Regions from separate parts of the Roseateles sp. GW821-FHT09H10 genome, predicted to be linked through region 2. Evidence: predicted binding sites of a transcription regulator. Region 2 holds the regulator's gene; each other region holds the start of a gene.
What was found. The regulator FliA, encoded in region 2, starts transcription of late flagellar genes. The targets are predictions, from matches to a motif close to CTAAAGTTTNNNNNNNNNNNGCCGNTA.
Positions count from the first base shown of each region.

Region 1: the regulator FliA is predicted to act here: its motif matches at 2,556-2,582, upstream of AC07OY_RS22125 (SPM autocatalytic domain-containing protein).
Region 3: the regulator FliA is predicted to act here: its motif matches at 2,810-2,836, upstream of AC07OY_RS07800 (YjfB family protein).

Region 1 is NZ_JBWKOB010000005.1:187,153-192,090, forward strand. Features, by position in the region: gene scpA (methylmalonyl-CoA mutase) at 1-1,636, opposite strand, end outside; gene AC07OY_RS22120 (GntR family transcriptional regulator) at 1,719-2,381, shown strand; gene AC07OY_RS22125 (SPM autocatalytic domain-containing protein) at 2,705-4,938, shown strand, end outside.
Region 2 is NZ_JBWKOB010000001.1:678,557-683,494, forward strand. Features, by position in the region: gene flhF (flagellar biosynthesis GTPase FlhF) at 1-1,601, shown strand, start outside; gene AC07OY_RS03020 (MinD/ParA family ATP-binding protein) at 1,601-2,386, shown strand; gene AC07OY_RS03025 (RNA polymerase sigma factor FliA) at 2,404-3,117, shown strand; gene AC07OY_RS03030 (methyl-accepting chemotaxis protein) at 3,170-4,516, shown strand; gene AC07OY_RS03035 (substrate-binding periplasmic protein) at 4,655-4,938, opposite strand, start outside.
Region 3 is NZ_JBWKOB010000001.1:1,660,486-1,665,423, forward strand. Features, by position in the region: gene AC07OY_RS07780 (HU family DNA-binding protein) at 23-295, shown strand; tRNA gene AC07OY_RS07785 (tRNA-Val) at 321-396, shown strand; gene AC07OY_RS07790 (SurA N-terminal domain-containing protein) at 500-2,413, shown strand; tRNA gene AC07OY_RS07795 (tRNA-His) at 2,442-2,517, shown strand; gene AC07OY_RS07800 (YjfB family protein) at 2,598-2,801, opposite strand; gene AC07OY_RS07805 (hypothetical protein) at 2,924-3,379, opposite strand; gene AC07OY_RS07810 (Lrp/AsnC family transcriptional regulator) at 3,481-3,942, opposite strand; gene AC07OY_RS07815 (aminotransferase class V-fold PLP-dependent enzyme) at 4,077-4,938, shown strand, end outside.

The DNA of each region.
Region 1 (4,938 bases), on a different contig from region 2:
CGGACACCTCGCCCACCGTGGCACGCAGGCGCACGGCCTTGATGGCGAGGTCCAGCAGATTGCCTTCGCCGGTCTCGGCGGCCTGGGTCAACGCCGCCAGTGCGGCCTGGACGGCAGCCGTGTCACGCGTGGCCTTGATGCGCTTGAGCCGCTCGATCTGGCCGTCACGCACCTTCACGTTGTCGACGTCCAGGATGTCGATGGGGTCTTCCTTGGCCAGCTTGTATTTGTTGACGCCGACGATGACGTCCTGGCCGGAGTCGATGCGGGCCTGCTTTTCGGCGGCACTCGCCTCGATCTTCAGCTTGGCCCAGCCCGAGTCCACCGACTTGATCATGCCGCCCTGGGCATTCACTTCCTCGATGATCTCCCAGGCCTTGTCGGCCATGTCCTGGGTGAGCTTTTCCATCATGTAGCTGCCGGCCCAGGGGTCGACGACGCTGGTGATGTGGGTCTCTTCCTGGATGATGAGCTGGGTGTTGCGCGCGATGCGGCTGCTGAACTCGGTGGGCAGGGCGATGGCCTCGTCCAGCGAGTTGGTATGCAGGCTCTGCGTGCCGCCGAACACGGCGGCCATGGCTTCGATGGTGGTGCGCACCACGTTGTTGTACGGGTCCTGGGCGGTCAGGCTCCATCCCGAGGTCTGGCAGTGGGTGCGCAGCATCAGGCTCTTAGGCGCGGTCGCGCCGAAGCCCTTCATGATGCGGCACCACAAGAGCCGGGCGGCACGCATCTTGGCGATCTCGAGATAGAAGTTCATCCCGATGGCCCAGAAGAAGGACAGGCGCGGCGCGAAGTCGTCCACGCTCAGGCCCTTGGCCATGGCCGTCTTCACATACTCCTGGCCGTCGGCCAGCGTGAAGGCCAGTTCCAGCGCCTGGTTGGCGCCCGCCTCCTGCATGTGATAGCCGGAGATGGAGATGGAATTGAACTTGGGCATCTCCCGCGCCGTGTATTCGATGATGTCGCCGACGATGCGCATCGACGGCTCGGGCGGGTAGATATAGGTGTTGCGGACCATGAACTCCTTGAGGATGTCGTTCTGGATGGTCCCGGCCAGCTTGTCCTGGCTGACGCCCTGCTCTTCCGCCGCCACCACATAGCCGGCCAGCACCGGCAGCACGGCGCCGTTCATGGTCATGGAGACCGACACCTTGTCCAGCGGGATGCCGTCGAACAGGATCTTCATGTCCTCCACCGAATCGATGGCCACGCCGGCCTTGCCGACGTCGCCGGTCACGCGCGGGTGGTCGCTGTCATAGCCGCGGTGGGTGGCCAGGTCGAAGGCGACCGACACGCCCTGTCCGCCGGCGGCCAGGGCCTTGCGGTAGAAGGCATTGCTCTCCTCGGCGGTCGAGAAGCCGGCGTACTGGCGGATGGTCCAGGGCCGGGCGGCGTACATCGTCGCCTGCGGGCCACGCAAGAAGGGCTCGAAGCCGGGCAACGTGTCGGCATGCGGCAGGCCGGCGGTGTCGGCGGAGGTATAGAGCGGCTTGACGGTCAGGCCCTCGGGCGTGACCCAGTTGAGCGCGCTGACGTCGCCGCCGGGGGCCGACTTGGCGGCGGCCTTGTTCCACTGCTCCAGCGTGGCGGCATTGAACTCCGGGGTGCCCCCGGTGCGGCTGGCGTCCGACATCGAAACTCTCCTGTAACTGGGCCGGCATCATAGCCGGGTCGTTATTCATAATTATGAATTCAGAATCGCTACACTCGGCCCCATGCCCGCTGCCGGTTCCCTCGACCACGCTCCGCTCGCCGCCTCTGCTCTATATGAGCAGGTGGCCGACCGGCTGCGCCAGCAGATCCTGGCACGGGAACTGGAGCCGGGGGCCTGGATCGATGAACTGAAGCTCTGCGCGGAACTGGGCATCAGCCGCACGCCCATGCGCGAGGCCCTAAAGGTGTTGGCCGCCGAAGGCCTGGTGACGATGAAGCTGCGCCGCGGCGCCTATGTGACCGAGATGAGCGAGCGGGACGTCAGGGAAGCCTATCAACTGCTGTCCCTTCTAGAAAGTGACGCCGCGGCCGAAGTCGCCGTCCGGGCCAGCGACGCCGAGCTGCAGGAACTCGGCGGCCTGCATCGCGACCTGGAGGAAGCCCTGCCCGACCGCGACGCCTTCTTCGCCGCCAACGAACGCTTCCATCTGCGCGTGCTGGAGATCGACGGCAACCGCTGGAGGCTGCAGATCGTCGGCGACCTGCGCCGGCTGATGAAGCTCAACCGCCACCATTCGCTGTTCCGGGAGGGACGGCTGGCGGAGTCTTTGGAGGAGCACCGGGCCATCGTCAGGGCCTTGCTGTCGCGGGATGCGACGGCCTGCCGGACCCTGGTTTCAGCCCATTTTTGTAACGGACTGAGCGCGACGCAGACAGCTCCGTGAAAGCAAACGGGCGGTGCGTGAACTGCCACCGAAAGCCCGTCCTTATCGGCGAGTGACTTCGCTAAGTCCTTACTAGCATGGCGATTACTGGGTAGACCACCCCCGGTCTGAGTGTTCGGGCCGCGGTTGGCAGGCCCGTTTTTGGGCCATCCGGGCCGATTTGAGACTTTGTTCCTCAAGTCAAGCCAGGGTGACCCGATAACCGATCGAAGCACTTGAAATCTAGGGATACGACTGGCCTGCGCGCGACGGCTGGTTCTCCCTGGGTTGCAAGCCCTGCCCTTTCCCGAGGCAGCGGCCGTCAGAACAGCAGGTAGAAAACCATGGCAAGCATCGTCCCCTTCATTCCGGTTTCGAAGATCCCCGGCCTGACGACCACGTCGATCCGGGATTTCACGACCGAGGACTGGGCTGCCTTCAGCACCGACCAGCTGATTGCCCTGACCACCATCCAGGCCGCTGTGATCACATCCAGCGGCCTTTCTGTCTTGAGCAGCGACCAGCTGCGGGCCTTCCAGACCGAGGATCTGCGCGCCATCTCGACGGCCTCCATCGGCGGCTTCAACTCCGACCAGATCGGTGCCTTCACGACCGAGCAGGTCCAGGCCTTCAGCACCGGCCAGATCCAACAGCTCAGCACCGCCCAGCTGCGCGGCCTGAATGCCGCCGACATGGTGGCCCTGACCACCGCCCAGGTCGGCGCCCTGACGTCGGCCCAGGCCAAGGGCCTGTCGACCGACCAGCTGTCGGCCATGGAGGCGTCGGACGTCCGCTTCCTGACGACGGGCGCCCTGCGCGCCCTGACCAGCACCCAGCTCGACGGCCTGACCAGCGACCAGCTGCGCGGCCTCTCGTCCAGCCAGATCATGGCCATGACGACGGCCCAGGTCAGCACGCTGAACACCGATGACCTCAACAGCCTGGGCACCGACCAGGTCAACAAGCTCACCACCGCCCAGGTCCAGTCGCTGACGGCTTCCCAGCTCAGCCACCTGACGACGGACAGCCTGAACGCCATGGGCTCGGCCCAGTTCGCGTCGCTGTCGTCCAGCCAGGTCGCCTCGCTGACCACCGACCAGCTGCCCAAGATGGAGACGGCGGACCTGCGCGCCATCACGACGACCGCCCTGCGCGGCCTGAGCTCCGACCAGATCCAGTCGCTGAGCTCCGACGAGGTCGCCAGCCTGAGCACGGCCCAGATCGGCGCCCTGCTGACGGCCCAGATCCAGGGCCTGGAAGCCGCCGACATGGCCGCCATGGACACGGCCCAGATCGCCGTGCTGAGCTCGGCCCAGGCCCAGTCGCTGAACACCGACCAGCTGTCGGCCATCGAGGCCGGCGACATGCGCTCGCTGACGACGGGCGCCCTGCGCGCCCTGTCCAGCACCCAGCTCGACGCCCTGACCAGCGACCAGCTGCGCGGCCTGACTTCCGGCCAGATCAACTCGCTGACCACCGCCCAGGTCAGCACGCTGAACACGGACGACCTGAACAGCCTCTCGTCCGACCAGTTCAACAAGCTCTCGACCGCCCAGGTCCAGGCGCTGACGGCCAGCCAGCTCAGCCACCTGACGACGGACAGCCTGAACGCCATGGGCTCGGCCCAGTTCGCGACCCTGTCCTCGGCCCAGTTCAGCGCGCTGACCACTGATCAGCTGTCGGCCCTGGAAACCGCCGACCTGCGCGCCGTCACGACGACGGCCCTGCGCGGCCTGTCTTCCGACCAGATCCAGTCGCTGACTTCCGATGAGGTCGGCTCGCTGAGCACCGGCCAGATCGCCGCGCTGACGACCGCCCAGGTCAAGGGCCTGGAGGCCGGCGACATGACGGCCCTGGGCACCGCCCAGGTCGCGGCCCTGAGCTCGGCCCAGGCCCAGGCCCTCTCCACCGACCAGCTGTCGGCCATCGAAGCGGCCGACATGAAGTCGCTGACGACGGCCGCCCTGCGCGCCCTGTCCAGCACCCAGCTCGACGGCCTGACCTCCGACCAGCTGCGCGGCCTGACCTCCGGCCAGGTCAATTCGCTGACCACGGCCCAGGTCAGCACCCTGAACACCGACGACCTGAACAGCCTGGCGTCCGACCAGTTCAACAAGCTGTCCACGGCCCAGGTCCAGGCGCTGACGACGACCCAGCTCAGCAACCTGACCACGGACAACCTGAACGCCCTGGGCACGGCCCAGTTCGCGACCCTGTCCTCCAGCCAGTTCGGTTCGCTGACGACCGATCAGCTGTCCAAGATGGAGTCGGCCGACCTGCGCTCGGTCACGACGGCCGCCCTGCGCGGCCTGTCCTCCGACCAGATCCAGTCCCTGGCCTCCGACGTGGTGGCCAGCCTGACGACCGCCCAGATCGGCGCGCTGACGACCAGCCAGGTCAAGGGCCTGGAAGCCGCCGACATGGCCGCCCTGGGTACCGCCCAGGTCGCCGCCCTGAGCTCGGCCCAGGCCGCGGCCCTGTCCACCGACCAGCTGTCCGCCATCGAGGCGGCCGACATGAAGTCGCTGACGACGGGCGCCCTGCGCGCCCTGACCAGCACCCAGCTTGACGGCCTGAC
Region 2 (4,938 bases):
CCGACGCGGTCGTGCTGTCCAACAAGAACGTGCCGGAAGGCGTGGAAGTGCTGGCCATGGCCCCGGAAGGCATGGGCCAGATCGAGCAGATGGCCACCACGGCGCCGCGCGCCGCGGCCCGTCCGCAGGTCGCGCCGCCGCCCACCATGCCCCAGCAGCCCGCCGCCCGTGCCAGCTTCTCCGACCGCGCCTCGCGCCAGGAGCCCAGCTTCGGCAACCCCGAGGTGGGTGGCGACGTCGAACAGCTGGCCATGAGCACGCTGAGCTTCCAGGACTATGTGCGCGAGCGCGTGCTGCGCCGCCGCCAGGCCGAGATGACCGGCCAGCCTGATCCGGTCGCCGCTGCAGCCCAGCGCATTGCACCGCCGCCGACCCAGCCGGCCGCGACCTCGCTGGACGCCGCCCGCGCCCGCCGCGAGCAGCGTGCCACCGAAGCCATGGCCGCCCTGGCACCCAAGCGCGCCGCGCCGCCGCCCACCGTGCCCCAAGCCAAAGCCCAGGCGCGCCCCATGCCGCCGGTGCTGCGCGACGAGATCCGCATCCCGACCGCCACTGCCCAACGCGCCGTGCCGCAGCTGAGCGACATCGGCAGCAGCGTCGCCATGGAACCCATGCCCCTGCCGGGCCAGCCCACCGCCACCCAGCGCAGCCAGATGGACATGGCCTCCGAGCTGCGCCAGATGCGCGGCCTCATCGAGGAGCGCTTCTCCTCGCTGGCCTTCATGGAAAAGCTGCAGCGCCAGCCGGTGCAGGCCCGCCTGACGCAGAAGCTGCTGGAGCTGGGCTTCTCGCCCGCCCTGGTGCGTAAGCTGGCCGAGAGCTGCCCGTCCGACTTCCGCGGCACCGAAGTGGCCGACGAGACCGCCTGGGCCGCCCATGTGCTGTCGCGCAACCTGCAGACCGACGAGGCCGCCCCGGCCATCGAGGACCGCGGTGGCGTGTTCGCGCTGATCGGCTCCACCGGCGTCGGCAAGACCACGACGACCGCCAAGCTGGCCGCCCATTTCGCCACCAAGTTCGGCGCCAGCCAGCTCGGCCTGATCACGCTGGATGCCTACCGCATCGGCGCCCACGAACAGCTGCGCGCCTATGGCCGCATCCTCGGCGTGCCCGTGCACACCGCCCACGACCGCGCTTCGCTGGATGACCTGCTGGACCTGCTGTCCAGCAAGAAGCTGGTCCTCATCGACACCGCCGGCATGGCCCAGCGCGACAGCCGCACGCAAGAGCTGCTGGAGATGCTGGCCCACCCCAGCATCAAGAAGCTGCTCGTCATCAACGCAGCCCAGCAGGGCGAGACGATTGAAGACGTCGTCACCGCCTGGAAGGGCGCCGCCTGCGAAGGCGTGGTGCTCAGCAAGATCGATGAAGCCGTCAAGCTGGCCCCGGCCCTGGACACCCTGATCCGCCACAAGCTCAAGGTGCTGGGCGTCGCCAACGGCCAGCGCGTACCGGAAGACTGGCACCGCCTGCCCAGCGCCGCCCTGGTGCAGCGCGCGCTCAAGGGTGCCGCTTCCGGCGCCTGGCGCATGGACAACACGGATGTCAACCTCATCTTCGCCGGCGCGCCGCTGACCGAAGGCATGAGGGCCATCCACTGATGACCATCGTGCAAGACCAAGCCCACACCCTGCGGCGCCTCTTTGCCGCCTCCAAGACCCGCTTCGTGCCGGTCGTCAGCAACCCGCGCGTCATGGGCGCCGGGGCCCTGCTGGAGGGGCTGTGCGCCGCTTTCGCTGAATTGAACCTGCAGACCCTGGTCGTCGACGCCGGCGAGCACTCGCCCAAGCCTTCGGAACTGGCGGGTGTGGACCTGTCCAACTGCATCGAGCGCCTGTCGCCCAAGGTGTCCTACCTGGCCGCCCGCGGCCTGCCGCTGCGCCACATCAATGCCCATGGATCGGCCGCCTCCTTCCTGGAAGCCGTGGCCGACGCCGCGCCGGAGGCCGACGTCATCCTGCTGCATGCGCCGGCGGCCGAACTGGCCCGCGTCGTCGCCCTGCGCGAGGTGCGCCCGCTGTTGCTGGCCGACACCGAGCCCGCCAGCGTGACGGAAGCCTATGCCGGCATGAAATGGCTCACACAACGGGCTGGGCTGATGGTCTACAGTCTGCTCATGGCCTGCCACCCTCAGCTGCGCGTGGCCACCCGCATCGCGCAACAGCTTCATTCCTGCGCCGACGGCTTCCTCGGCGCGGTACTGCGCGACTGGGCCTGCCTGGACCCCCGAGCCTCCCAGAACGTACCGCTCACGCCCGAGCTGCGCCATCTCGCCCGCGAGCTGCTGCTTGCGGCCCCCCCGGGAGCGGCCGTCGATGCCGCCTCCGACGCGACCCCGCTGCGCCCGGCGCGCACGGCGTCTTCCCCCTTCATCGCAGCGCATTGATCTCGCCGGAGACCACGATGTACACGCCCAAAGGCCGCCTCGACAACAGCTCGCTGATCAAGCAGTACAGCCCGCTGGTCCGACGCCTGGCGCATCAGATGATCGCCAAGCTGCCGGCCAACGTGGAGGTGGACGACCTGATCCAGGTCGGCCTGATCGGCCTGACCGACGCGCTGTCCCGCTTCGATGCCGAGCAGGGCGTGCAGTTCGAGACCTTTGCCACCCAGCGCATCCGCGGCGCCATGCTCGACGAGCTGCGCGGCGGCGACTGGATGAGCCGCGGCACGCGCCGCCAGCAGCGCGAGATCGAAGTCGCCGTGCACAAGGTCGAGCAGCGCCTCGGCCGCGCGCCGCGCGAGGACGAGATCGCCGCCGAAATGGGCTTGCCGCTGGCCGAATACCAGGAGCTGCTCGGCAAGGTGCGGGGCACCCAGCTGGTCTATCTGGAAGACATGTCGGGCGACGACGGCGACAACGACTATCTCGACCGCCATGTGGCCGACGAGAACAGCAATCCCGTCGCCCAGCTGCAGGACCACCGCATGCGCGAGGCCCTGGTGGCCGCCATCAAGAACCTGCCCGAGCGCGAGCAGTATGTGATGAGCATGTACTACGAGCACGACATGAATCTCAAGGAGATCGCGGCCGTGCTCAAGGTCACGGAGTCCCGTGTCTGCCAGTTGCACAGTCAGTCGATTGCAAGGTTGCGCGTTAAGCTGCGTGACTGGTAATCCACGGGGCCACTCCTTGCCGAGCCCCGGCCAATAGAGCGGGGACAAACGCATGTTCAAGTGGCCCAAGGGCGGAGGATCCACCCCCGCCATCGCTCGCGACGAGCCCGATCGTCGCGATGACAGTGCAGCGTTGAACGTCGTCAAGCGACTCGCCCGCTCCATTTCCACCGTCGGCAAGGACGCCGCCGAAGTGCGCGGCGCCCTCGAAGACACCCAGCGCATCGTGCAGGCCCAGAGCCAGGCCATGCAGGCCCTGGCCCAGCAGCTCAACCAGATCGGCCAGGCCCAGAACGCCATCGCTACCGCCACCGCCCAGAGCGCGGCGGCCGTGCAGCGTGCCCGCGGGGCCTTGGGCGTCGTCGGCGGCGAGGTGGTCGGCATGGCGTCGACGCTGGCCCAGGTGTCGGATGCCGCCGCCGAGATCACCAAGATTTCCCTGCAGACCCGGCTGGTCGCCTTCAACGCTGCCGTCGAGGCCAAGCATGCCGGCGATGCCGGCCGCGGCTTCGCCGTCGTCGCCGAAGCCGTCAAGGCGCTGGCGGGTCAGGTCGAGGGTTCGTCCAAGGCCATCGTCAGCGCCATCGCCAGCCTGCAGGAGCGCATCGACCGCTTCAGCGCCGAGCTGACCGAGAACGCGGCCAAGCCCAGCCAGATCCACGCCGCCTTCCATGAGGTCGAGCAGGACGTGCAGCGCATCTCCGTTTCGGCTGGCGAAAGCGGCCAGCAGATGAGCCTGCTCAACGAGCGCGCGCATGAACTGGAGCGCGAGGTGTCCGAGGCCTCGCATGGCCTCAAGGTGGCCTTCGACGGCAGCGACCGCTTCCTGCGCATGTCCGAGGAGCTCGTCGAGCAGATCGCCGAGAGCGGCGTCGAGGTCGACGACATGCCCTTCATCCGCACGGCCCAGCAGGCGGCCGACGAGATCGCCGGCCTGCTCGAGGATGCGCTCAAGAGCGGCCAGATCAGCGAGGCCGACCTCTTCGACCAGAGCTATCGCCCCATGGAAGGCACGCTGCCCCAGCAGCACACGACGCGCTTCTGCCAGCTGACCGACCGCCTCTTCCCGGCTGTGCAGGAAAAGACCCTGGGTTTCAGCGACAAGATCGTCTTCTGCATCGCGGCCGATCGCAACGGCTATATCGCGACGCACAACCGCAAGTATTGCCAGCCGCAGCGTCAGGGCGACACGGTCTGGAATACGGCCAACAGCCGCTACCGCCGCATCTTCAATGACCGCACCGGCCTGGCCTCGGCGCGCAACACCCGGCCCTTCCTGCTGCAGACCTATCGCCGCGACATGGGCGGCGGCCGTTTCGTCGTGCTGAAGGAAGCCGCGGCGCCCATCACGGTCAACGGCAAGCACTGGGGCGGCCTGCGCCTGGCGTTCAATTTCTGAACTGAATTTGGGCCGGCTCGGCGAGGTGGAGTCGGACACAAGCAGTCCCTGCGGACTGCTTGTGCCTACGGAACGCCATGGGCCTCTGGCTCATGGCAGGCCCAGCGCTCGGCCCAAATACGCCGTTCAACTCGCGGCTTAGTTCTTCACTGATTGCCGGATTTCCTGGTTCAGCAGTTCCAGCCAGGCGTCGGCCTGCGGATGGTTCTTGCTGATGGCCATATAGGTCGTCTTCAGCTCCAGCGGCGGCGCCTGCCAGCGCACGCCCGTCACCTGGTCGCGCCCGAGCATGTGCTCGAAGCTGGCACGCTCCGAGAACACCGCCTCCACGCGGCCCAGCTTCAGCATCTGCAGGGCCGGGTGCATGTCCACGACCGGGTTGAGCTGGTAGCGGCCGTCGGCCAGGTCGGGCGGCAGGTAGG
Region 3 (4,938 bases), 980 kb from region 2:
GAATTGTCATGAGGGGGCACGAGTGAACAAGTCCGAATTGATCGAGCACATCGCCAAGCAGGCCGACATCTCCAAGGCTGCAGCAGGCCGCGCGCTCGAAGCCGTGATCGGCGGCGTCAAGACGACGCTGAAGAAGAACGGCACCGTCTCGCTGGTGGGCTTCGGCACCTTCAGCATCACCAAGCGCGCTGCGCGCGCCGGCCGCAACCCGCGCACCGGCGACACCATCAAGATCAAGTCGGCCAAGGTGCCCAAGTTCAAACCCGGCAAGGCGCTCAAAGACGCCGTGAACTGAACCTTCAACCGGTCCCGGTTTTTCCGGGCGCTTAGCTCAGTTGGTAGAGCACCTCCCTTACACGGAGATTGTCGGCGGTTCGAGCCCGTCAGCGCCCACCACCCGCCCCCAAGGCGGCGTTGTCGTCTCGCATTTAGAATGCGGCTCCCTCGAAGGCGAACCTCGGTTCGCCTTCGTCGCGTTTGATCCTCAAGGCTCCTCGAGATGTTTGAATTCGTCCGCCAGCACAACCGCCTGTTCCAGTTCCTGTTGATGCTGTTGATCCTGCCGTCCTTCGCCCTGGTGGGCATGCAGGGCTACACCAGCATGATGGGTGGCGCCAATGCCGCCGTGGCCAGCGTCGATGGCCGCAAGATCACCCAGGCCGAATGGGAGGTGGCGCAGCGCGAGCAGGCCGACCTGATCCGCCGCCAGAACCCGTCGGTGGATCCCAAGCTGCTGGACACGCCGGAAGTGAAGCAGCAGGCCCTCGAGAGGCTGGTCGGCGAACGCACGCTGCAGGCCGCGGCCAACCACCAGCACTTCACCGTCAGCGATGAGCGCCTGGCCGCCCTGTTCCAGCGCGATCCGCAATTCGCCTTCCTGCGCAACCCCGACGGCACGATCAACAAGGCCATCCTGGCCGCCCAGGGCATGAACTCGGCCATCTTCGTGGAGAAGCTGCGCCAGGACCTGTCCCTGCGCCAGGTCACGTCGGGCGTCGAATCGTCCAGTCTCGCCGCCGCCGCCAACGCCAAGCTGGCCTTTGACTCGCTGCTGCAGCAGCGCGAGGTGCAGCTGCAGCGCTTCGACATCAAGGATTTCGCGGCCAAGATCAATCCCAGCGATGCGGACGTCGAGGCCTTCTACAAGGAACCGGCCAACGCTGCGAAGTTCCAGCTGCCCGAGTCGGCCCAGATCCAGTACGTCGTGCTGGACCTGGAAGCGCTGAAGAAGGACGTCAAGTTCAGCGAAGACGACCTGCAGAACTACTACAAGGAAAACGCTGCCCGCTACGGCGTGCCCGAGGAGCGTCGCGCCAGCCACATCCTCATCAAGGTGGAGCGCAGCGCGCCCGCCGACGAGCGCGCCAAGGCCAAGGCCAAGGCGGAGGAGATCCTGGCCCAGGTGCGCAAGAACCCCGGCGAGTTCGCGGCCCTGGCCAAGAAGAACTCCCAGGACGAGGGTTCGGGCGCCAATGGCGGCGATCTCGACTTCTTCAGCCGTGGCGCCATGGTCAAGGAGTTCGATGCTGCCGTCTATGCGATGAAGCAGGGCGAGATCAGCAACCTGGTCGAGACCGATTTCGGCTATCACATCATCCAGCTGACCGGCACCCGCGGCGGCGACAAGAAGCCTTTCGAGGCGGTGCGCGCCGAAGTCGAGAACGAAGTGCGCAAGCAACTGGCCCAGCGCCGCTATTCCGAAGCGGCCGAGCAGTTCGGCAACCTGGTCTACGAGCAGTCCGACAGCCTGCAGCCGGCCGCCGACAAGCTCAAGCTGCAGGTCCAGACCGCCACCGTGCAGCGCAAGGCCCAGCCGGGCGTGGCCGGTCCGCTGGCCTCGGCCAAGCTGCTGGAAGCCGTCTTTGGCAACGATGCGCTGCGCAACAAGCGCAACACCGAAGCCGTCGATACCGGTCCCAGCCAGCTGGTGTCGGCCCGCATCGTCCAGCACAACCCGGCCCGCGTGCCGGCGCTGGCCGACGTCAAGGACAAGGTGCGCGCCCAGCTCGTGCAGAAGCTCGCCACCGAGCAGGCCAAGAAGGCCGGTGAAGCCCGTCTGGCCGCGCTGAAGGCCAACCCGGCCGATGTCGCCGGCCTGGACGCCGCCGTCACCGTGTCGCGCGCCGTGCCGCAGAACCTCACCCGTGCTCAGCTCGAGGCCATCCTCGGCGCCGACGCCGCCAAGCTGCCAGCCGCTGTCGGCGTGGCTGCCGACGACGGCGGCTATGTCGTGGTTCGCATCAACCAACTGAAGCCGCGCGACGCCGCCGTCATCGACGACAAGCGTGCCGCCCAGCAATACGCCGCGGCCTGGGCCCGCGCCGAAGGCCAGGCCTATCTGGCTGCGCTGAAGTCCCAGTACAAGGCCGGCATTTCCGCGGCCGCGCCGGCCTCGGCTGCCAGCGCCCCCTGATTTTTGGGTTATACTTTTTGGCTCTGCGGTGGCTGTAGCTCAGTTGGTAGAGTCCAGGATTGTGATTCCTGTCGTCGTGGGTTCGAGTCCCATCAGCCACCCCAAATAAAAGCAAAGACCTGGAAGCGAAAGCCTCCAGGTCTTTTTGTTTTCCGCCCCTCGCGGGGCTGCCAGTTCAGGCGGCTCAGGCGTAGACGTTCAGGTTTCGGCCCACCGAGCCATCGGTGGCCAGCGCAGGCTGTTGAGGCAGCGAACTGATCAGGGCGATGGCACCCTGTTCCTGCACGTCGAGGGCCTTGCGCAGCACCAGCAGGTTCACCGCATCGGCGGTTTCGCCTTGGGCCTGGCTGGTTGCGGTGCGCACGCTGGGGGAATTGGCAATGTCCATATCGCGGCTATCGGCAGAACCGATGGGAACTTGAGGCCTCGGGATGGCGCTTCAGTCGCGGAATGAAAAAAGGACCTGGAAGCGAGCCTCCCGGTCCTTTTGCTGGCGGCGCGAGCCTGTCCTCAGCGCATCGTGTAGCCACGCCCGTCCATGCAGGCCTCGACGGCGCGCTGGAAGACGCTGGCGTCGGACATGGCGGCCTGCTGCGTCGTCGCCCAGCGGTTGCAGTCGCGGCTGTCGCCTTCCAGCTGCGCGCTGCTCTGGCCGTTGCGCGGATAGATGATGGGCACGGCACGCGAAGGCGGCGGCGCCGGTTGCGTGTAGACCGGCTGCGGCTGGACATACACGGGCTGGGGCGGCGGCGGAGGCGGCACATAGACCACTTCGCGTTCGCGGTCGGCATGGTGGGCCATCGCGATGAGGGGCAGGGCGACTGCCAGGCCGACCGCAAGGCCAACGCCCGAGCCACGATGGTGGTGGTGATGGTGGTGGTGGCCGTAGTGGCGGGGGCCGGCGCTTGCCAGGCCTTGTGCGGCCACCAGGGCGGTGGCGACGAGGACGCGGGTCAGGGTGTTCACGGCGGGCTCGCTCGAGTGGGATTCGGCGAACTTAACGCGGCCACGCCGCTTCGGTGCACTGCGGCTGCCCGCAATTTGCAACACACCGTAGCAAATGGGCGTCAACCGACGTAGCCGAGGGGCAGGGCGGTCGTCAGCTTGAGTTCTTCCATGGCGAAGCTGGAGCTGACATCGTGGAGCTGGGTGCCGGCGATCAGCCGCTTGTAGACGCGGTCGTAGGCCGCGATGTCGGGCACGACGACGCGCAGCAGATAGTCCACGTCGCCGCTCATGCGATAGAACTCGACGACCTCCGGAATGGCCTGCACCGTGGCCTTGAAGGTCTCGAACCAGTCCTGGGAGTGGATGCTGGTGCGCACCGAGACGAAGACGGTGACGCCGACATTGACCTTCTGTGCATCCAGCAGCGCCACCTGGCGGGTGATGACGCCAGCCTCCTTCAGGCGCTGGATGCGCCGCCAGCAGGGGGTCGTCGACAGGCCGACCTGCTGCGCGATCTCCGCCGTCTGCAACTCGGCGTTCTGTTGAAGGATTTCCAGAATGCGGATGTCTATGGAATCCATTTTCATGAAATGGATGATACGCAGCATTGCATGCTCTACCGCGGCAGCGGCAAGCCGGCTTGCGCAACCCATTTCCGCCCCGGGCTGGCAACAATAGCCGCCAGCGCCCCTCACCGCCGCGGCGGTCCAGCATCATGGAAATCTATCTCGACGCCAACGCCACCACGCCCGTTCTGCCCCAGGCCCGCGAGGCCGCCATGGCGGCGATGGCCGAGGACTTCGGCAATCCCAGCAGCATCCACAGCACCGGCCTGAAGGCGAGGGCGCTGATGGACGGTGTGCGGGCCCGGGCGCGGCGCGTACTGGGGGCGGGCACGGGCAAGCTGCTCTTCCTCAGCGGCGCCACCGAAGGCATCCAGACGGCCGTGCTGTCGGCCCTCAGCGCGCTGCGCGACGCGCCCGGCCGGCCCGAACTGCTGCTCTATGGCGCCACCGAGCACAAGGCCGTGCCCGAGGCCATCAAGCACTGGAATGCGCTGCTGGGCCTGAACCTGCAGGTGCTGGCCATCCCCGTCGGCGGCGACGGCCGCCATGACCTCGCCTGGCTGCGCGAGCATGCGCCGCGCGCTGGCCTGGTCTGCACGATGGCGGCCAACAACGAGACCGGTGTCATCAGCGACCTCGACGGCATCGAGGAGGCGCTGGCCGGCAGCCCGGCGCTGTGGATGGTGGACGGCGTGCAGGCCCTGGGCAAGCTGCCGCTGCGCCTGGCCGAGCGCCGCATCGATTACGCGCCTTTCTCGGGCCACAAGCTCTATGCGCCCAAGGGCATCGGCCTGCTCTATGTGCGCGAAGGCGCGCCCTTCACGCCGCTGCTGGCCGGTGGCGGCCAGGAAGGCGCGCTGCGTTCGGGCACCGAGAACATGTCCGGCATTGCGGCCCTGGGTGCTGTGCTGGCGGCCCTGGACGAAGGCCGGACCTTCCGCGACCACGTCACCCTGGTCGCCTTCCGTGATCGCCTCGCCGCCGCCCTGCAGCAGGCCTTCCCCGGCCTGG